Regions from separate parts of the Pantoea sp. X-Soil-YNGN-844 genome, predicted to be linked through region 3. Evidence: predicted binding sites of a transcription regulator. Region 3 holds the regulator's gene; each other region holds the start of a gene.
The links. Region 3 encodes PurR, which represses purine synthesis genes. Its sites were predicted from a motif close to CANGCAAACGTTTGCNTG; they were not measured.
Positions count from the first base shown of each region.

Region 1 (2,272 bases), 1.5 Mb from region 3:
TCTCTTCGCAGTCTCGGTCTTACAGCAAATCGGGACAGACTGTATTAACTACCTGAAGAAACGCGACTAAGCGCCTCTCCAGGTGTGTATCGCTTAGTAAAGCAGACGCGCGCGGATAGTGCCCGGAATCGCTTTCATCAGCTGCAGCGCGTTCTCTGCCACTTCTGGCTCTGCATCAATGTCGATAACCACATAACCCATAAACGGCGAGGTCTGCAGATACTGCGCGGCGATGTTGATGCCCTGCTCTGCGAAGATCTGGTTGATGGCCGTCAGCACGCCGGGACGGTTTTCATGGATGTGCAGCAGACGACTGGCGCTGATACCGTGAATCGGCAGTGACACTTCCGGGAAGTTAACAGCCGAGAGAGTCGAGCCGTTATCAGAATATTTCGCCAGCTTACCCGCCACTTCAATTCCGATGTTCTCCTGCGCTTCTTCTGTCGAGCCGCCAATGTGCGGTGTCAGGATCACGTTGTCGAACTCACTCAGTGGAGAGATAAACGGCTCGCTGTTGGTGGCAGGCTCGGTCGGGAAGACATCGATGGCTGCGCCACCCACATGCTTGCTGGCCAGGGCATCACACAGCGCCGGAATATCCACGACGGTGCCACGTGAGGCGTTAATCAGCAGCGCACCGGGTTTCATCTGCGCCAGTTGCTCTGCACCGATCATATCCTGTGTAGAGGCGGTTTCCGGCACGTGCAGGCTGACAACGTCGCTCATGTTGAGCAGATCGGCCAGATGGCGTACCTGGGTGGCATTACCCAGCGGCAGCTTGTTTTCAATGTCGTAGAAAAAAACATGCATACCCAGGCTTTCTGCCAGCACGCCCAGCTGCATCCCAATATGACCGTAACCGATAATACCCAGCTTTTTACCACGTGCTTCAAATGAACCTTTGGCAATCTTATTCCAGATACCACGGTGTGCTTTCGCATTCGCTTCGGGGATGCCACGCAGCATCAGCAGCATCTCACCAATGACCAGCTCTGCCACCGAGCGGGTATTCGAGAACGGTGCGTTGAACACCGGAATACCCCGGCTCGCAGCCGCCTGCAGATCAACCTGGTTAGTGCCGATACAGAAACAGCCAACGGCGACCAGCTTTTCAGCCGCCGCAAAAATCTCTTCAGTGAGCTGGGAGCGGGAACGGATACCAATGAAGTGCGCATCGCGGATCGATGCTTTTAACGCGTCGGAGTCCAGTGCGCCCTTGTGGAATTCGATGTTGGTGTAGCCTGCAGCCCGCAGATTATCCAGCGCGCTCTGATGGACACCTTCCACCAGCAGGAACTTAATCTTATCTTTTTCCAGTGATACCTTTGCCATTTCCCGATCCTATTCAGCATTCAATGAGGACTACCATAAGCCAGCCTTCTGTCAAAATATCAAAAAAATCGCGTCCGGCAATACAAACGATTGCCCGGCAGCCAGCACGGCAACGGCTGACAGCAGCACATTGCCGGACAAAATCATGAGGTCAGCGATGAAGAGAGAACGAACCTACTGTCGATGACGGTTATGTGACATAAGTCACCAAATTTCACCGACGCGAGAAAAGATGATTTGCAGGCAGAAATAACCGGCGCCTTTACAGCGCCAGACAGATCATTTTTTGATGGTTTTCACGCCATCAGGACCGCCAATCAATGCGATATCGGCACCGCGCGCGGCAAAAAGGCCAACGGTAACGACGCCAGGCAAGGCATTGATGGTTTTTTCGAGCTCAATCGGATCGAGAATGCGCAGATTATGCACATCAAGAATAATGTTGCCGTTATCGGTCACCACGTTCTGACGATACTCAGGTAAGCCGCCCATTTTCACCAGCTGACGCGCCACGTAACTGCGCGCCATCGGAATCACTTCGACCGGCAGCGGAAAACGCCCCAGCACATCGACCTCTTTTGAGGCGTCAGCGATGCAGATAAAGGTCTCGGCCACCGCGGCTACGATCTTTTCACGCGTCAGCGCTGCGCCGCCGCCTTTGATCATTTGCATCTGTGGGTTGATCTCATCCGCGCCATCAACGTAAACCGACAGCAGGTCAATCTCGTTCAGATCGAACACCTGAATGCCCAGACTTTTCAGCTTCTGGGTAGAGGCGTCGGAGCTGGAGACGGCACCTTCGATCTGATGCCTGACCGTGGCCAGCGCATCAATAAAGTGGGCAGCGGTGGATCCGGTGCCTACACCAACAACGGTGCCCGGCTGCACATAGTCAAGTGCAGCCCAGCCAACGGCTTTTTTCAGTTCATCCTGGGTCATG
Region 1 covers NZ_AP036007.1:3,315,892-3,318,163, forward strand. Annotated here, with positions in the region: gene serA (phosphoglycerate dehydrogenase) at 94-1,332, opposite strand; gene rpiA (ribose-5-phosphate isomerase RpiA) at 1,612-2,271, opposite strand.
Region 1: serA (phosphoglycerate dehydrogenase) is a predicted target of PurR. The motif match lies at 1,412-1,429, and genes of this name have one in related genera.

Region 2 (2,272 bases), 2.1 Mb from region 3:
GATGATCATGATGGCGCGACGGTTAAGCGGCTCGCGTGACACGATGCGAACGCCCGAGGCGGCGATGGTGCCGAACATCACAATGGTTGCGCCGCCGAGCACCGGCTCAGGAATGAGCTGAACCAGACCGCTGACCGCCGGGAACAGTCCCAGCACAATCAGCATCAGTGCGACCACAAAGCCCACGTAGCGGCTGGCCACACCGGTCAACTGAATCACGCCATTGTTCTGACCGAAGCAGGAGTTAGGGAAGGTGTTAAACAGCGCGGAGACAAAGGAGTTAAGACCATTCGCCAGCACGCCGCCTTTCAGGCGTTTCATATAGAGTGGACCGCTCACCGGCTGCTCTGAAACATCCGAAGTGGCGGTGATATCGCCGATGGTCTCCAGAGAGGTGACCATAAACACCAGCATCAGCGGGATAAGCAGATTCCAGTCGAAGCCCAGTCCGTAGTAGAGCGGCGCTGGAACCATGATTAACGGCTGATCAGCAGGAATACCTGCTGCAGGCAGCATGCCCATCGCCCAGGCCAGCAGATAGCCCACCGCCATGGCAATCACCAGGGAGGCGACGCGCAGGTAGGGATTCTTCTGTCGGTTCAGCAGCACGATCACCAGCAGCACGGCTCCGGCCAGCATCAGATTTTTCGGCGCGCCAAAGGTATGGTCGTTCATCGCACTGAAACCGCCGCCAATCGATGTCAGGCCGACCTGAATCAGTGACAGGCCGATAATCATCACCACGATACCGGAAACCAGTGGGGTAATGAGCCGGCGCGCCAGATGCAATACGCGCGACAGCACCATTTCGGTACAGGAGGCTACCATCAGCGTACCAAACAGAGCCGCCATCATGGTGGGCACGTCAGCACCACCATTTTTCAGCGCCATCCCACCCATAATCAGAGGCGTCACGAAGTTGAAGCTGGTGCCCTGAATCGACAGCAGGCCCGAACCCACCGGTCCCCAGGTTTTGATTTGCAGCAGTGATGCCACGCCCGATGCAAACAGCGACATACTGATCACGTGCCGGGTATCTTCTGCAGGCAGGCCCAGCGCCTGACAAATCAGAATCGCAGGCGTAATAACCGCGACAAACATTGCCAGCAGGTGCTGACCGGCGGCAAACAGCGTTTGTGGCAGGGGTGGACGATCTTCAAGACGATAAATCAGTTCACTTTTCGTGGCGGAAGGCTGGTCTGGCTGAGGAGTGGTGGACATCTTCTGTTCTTCCCAAAAAATAGTGTGGCGATTGTAATCATCCGCAGGCTAAAAGCAATCGTTTGCCCGGTGAGGATAAAAAAGGCCGACTCAGATGGAGATCAATCAGACGTTGGTATAACGGGTGTTCTCTGGCAGCCAGCGTTCAATCAGGGCGCTGGCCTGCTCGGGATAGTGCTGGTGGATGTGGCGCGCCACACGCTGAACTTCCGGCACCATTGCGGCATCGCGTAGCAGGTCGGCTACTTTGAATTCAGCGTTGCCGGTCTGACGCGTGCCCAGCAGTTCACCCGGCCCGCGAATCTCCAGATCGAACTGAGCAATGACGAAGCCGTCATTGCTGTCACGCAGCACCTGAAGACGCTTTTGCGCCGTCTTGCTCAGTGGCGCTTTGTAGAGCAGCACACAGTGCGATGCCACGGCACCACGACCTACACGGCCCCGCAGCTGATGCAGCTGCGCCAGCCCTAACCGCTCCGGGTTTTCGATAATCATCAGGCTGGCATTCGGCACGTCAACGCCGACCTCGATGACTGTCGTGGCCACCAGCAGCTGCAGTTCATTCGCTTTAAAGGCCTGCATCACCGCCTGTTTTTCTGCGGGCTTCATGCGGCCATGCACCAGTCCGATGTTTAAGTCGGGAAGCGCGGTTTTCAGGGATTCCCAGCTGGCTTCTGCCGCCTGCGCCTCCAGCAATTCGGACTCTTCAATCAGGGTGCAGACCCAGTAAGCCTGACGTCCCTCGCGGCAGGCATGCTCAACCCGCGCCACAATCTCATCGCGTCGCGTATCGGGAATGGCGACGGTAGTCACCGGAGTACGTCCCGGCGGCAGCTCATCGATGGTTGAGGTATCAAGGTCGGCATAGGCAGTCATCGCCAGGGTGCGCGGGATCGGGGTGGCGGTCATGATCAGCTGATGCGGATGGAAACCCTGCTCCTCGCCTTTTTCCCACAAGGCCAGTCGCTGGTGGACGCCGAACCGGTGCTGTTCATCAATAATGACCAGCGCCAGACCGTTGAACTGCACCTGCTCCTGAAACAGCGCGTGT
Region 2 covers NZ_AP036007.1:3,972,660-3,974,931, reverse strand. Annotated here, with positions in the region: gene AC6I8C_RS18535 (nucleobase:cation symporter-2 family protein) at 1-1,221, opposite strand, end outside; gene recG (ATP-dependent DNA helicase RecG) at 1,327-2,272, opposite strand, start outside.
Region 2: AC6I8C_RS18535 (nucleobase:cation symporter-2 family protein) is a predicted target of PurR. The motif match lies at 1,273-1,290, and genes of this name have one in related genera.

Region 3 (2,272 bases):
TTAAAGACTTCTATCGCCACTTTCCCGATATGGAACTGATCATCAGCTATGAAGTTTTTAACGGCGTCTGGGATGCGCTGGCCGACGGTCGGGTGGAAGTTGCGATTGGGGCCACTCAGGCGATTCCGGTAGGCGGACGGTTTGCATTTCGCGATATGGGTATGCTCAACTGGCGTTGCGTGGTCGCGCCCGAGCATCCTCTGACGCAGGCGAGCCAGATCGATGATGATACGCTGCGTAGCTGGCCGTCACTGGTGCTGGAAGATACATCACGCGCACTGCCGCGTCGTATGACATGGACGCTGGATAACCAGCGCAGGCTGGTGGTGCCGGAGTGGCAAACCGGACTGGAATGCGTGCAGGCAGGCTTATGTGTGGCGATGGTGCCGGGTCATCTGGCCAGACCACTGCTCGACAGCGGCGAGCTGGTCGAACTGACGCTGCCGGTGGCATTTCCGGATAGCCCCTGTTGCGTCAGCTGGGCTGAGGATCGCGCATCACCGGCGACAGGCTGGTTGCTCAGCTATCTGGGTGATGCGCAAACTCTTAATCAGGAGTGGTTAAGCGAGCATTAACGGCGATAGTCGCGGAACGGGCCATCGGCCACGGAACGGCGCTCAATCAGCGTGGGATGGACCTCAATCGTTTGTGACACTTCGCGCTTACTGGTAATGCGGTCCAGAAGCATTTCCAGCGCTTTCTCACCCAACTGGGCTTTAGGCTGATGCACTGTGGTCAGGGCCGGTGCGAAATAACGGGCGTTGCGCACATTGTCATAGCCGATCACCGAAATATCCTGTGGGACGCGCAAACCCATCTCGTCGGCGGCGCAAATCGCGCCCATCGCCATGATGTCACCGCCACAGAACACCGCCGTCGGACGCTGCTTCTGCGACAGGATCTGCTGCATCGCCTGATAGCCCGATTCCGGCTCAAAGTCACCCTGTACAATCCACTCGGCACGCGGCTGAATACCCGCTTCTTCCAGTGCCTTCAGGAAACCGGCATGGCGTCCGCCGCCGGTGTTACGCTCCATCTGACCGGGGATAGCACCAATATCACGGTGTCCGCGTTCAATCAGATAACGTCCCGCCAGATAGCCGCCCTGGAAGGCGTTATCGAGAACCGTATCGGTAAAGTCGGCGCGCGATTCACCCCAGTCCATCACCACCATCGGGATATTGCGGTTCTCTTCCAGCATCTGCAGCAGATCGTCCGGATACTCAGAGCACATCACCAGCAGGCCATCGACGCGCTTCTGCGCCATCATGCTGAGGTAGGCGCGCTGTTTTTGCAGGTCGTTATGCGCATTACCCAGAATCAGCGTATAGCCTTTATCAAAACAGTGGTTTTCAACCGCTTCAATAATTTCAGCGAAATAGGGCGCTTCGCTGGAGGTGGCAAGCAGGCCCAACGTTTTGGTGTGGTTTACTTTCAGGCTGCGCGCCACCGCACTTGGCGAGTAGTGCAGTTCCTTAATTGCCTGCCAGACCGCCTCGCGTGTCTCTTCAGCGACAAAGCGTGTTTTATTGATGACGTGCGAAACGGTGGTCGTTGAGACGCCAGCGCGTTTCGCCACATCTTTAATTGTTGCCATGAAAATCGGACTCCAGTGCTTACCTAACTCTATGATAAGCGTAATGTTAAACGTTTGCGTCTGCTCAGGGTTTTTTCCGCAAAAATGCGGCTTTTCTGGCCGGTAAACAGGCGACTGGCGGAGAAAAAACGCCTGAAAAGATGCGCAAACGGAATCAGGGATGCGCGCGTTGCGCAACAAAGGCGGGATTCTAACAAGGCTGAACGGATAAAACGAGATTTTTACCGGACCCTGTGGGAAAATGCCATATCCCTGCAAAGTGTGTGACTAAGGAGCAAGCAATGAGTACCGATTTGAAACTGGCTTTGATGACCACTATCGGCTGTCTGCTGATGATTGTGGCCTTTAGTTTTACTGCCATTCTGCACTAATAAAAAAGCCGGGATTATCCCGGCTTCTTTCGGACTATACTGCTGCTCAGCGAATGGTTTTCGGCGTCATCACCCGACGGGCACCAATATAGTGGCGCTGCCAGTAATCTTCCCCTAATGCACTGATCTGAATATCTTTGCCGGTACGCGGCGACTGAATAAACTTGCCATCGCCCAGGTAAACGCCGACGTGGTCTGCCGTGCCGCGGCCATTAATACGGAAGAAGACCAGATCGCCTTTCTCCAGCGACTCACGCTTGATCGGCGCGGCGTCTCGCAGGTGATACATTTCATTAGCGGTACG
Region 3 covers NZ_AP036007.1:1,823,945-1,826,216, forward strand. Annotated here, with positions in the region: gene punR (DNA-binding transcriptional activator PunR) at 1-575, shown strand, start outside; gene purR (HTH-type transcriptional repressor PurR) at 572-1,597, opposite strand; gene cydH (cytochrome bd-I oxidase subunit CydH) at 1,879-1,968, shown strand; gene AC6I8C_RS08480 (C40 family peptidase) at 2,015-2,272, opposite strand, start outside.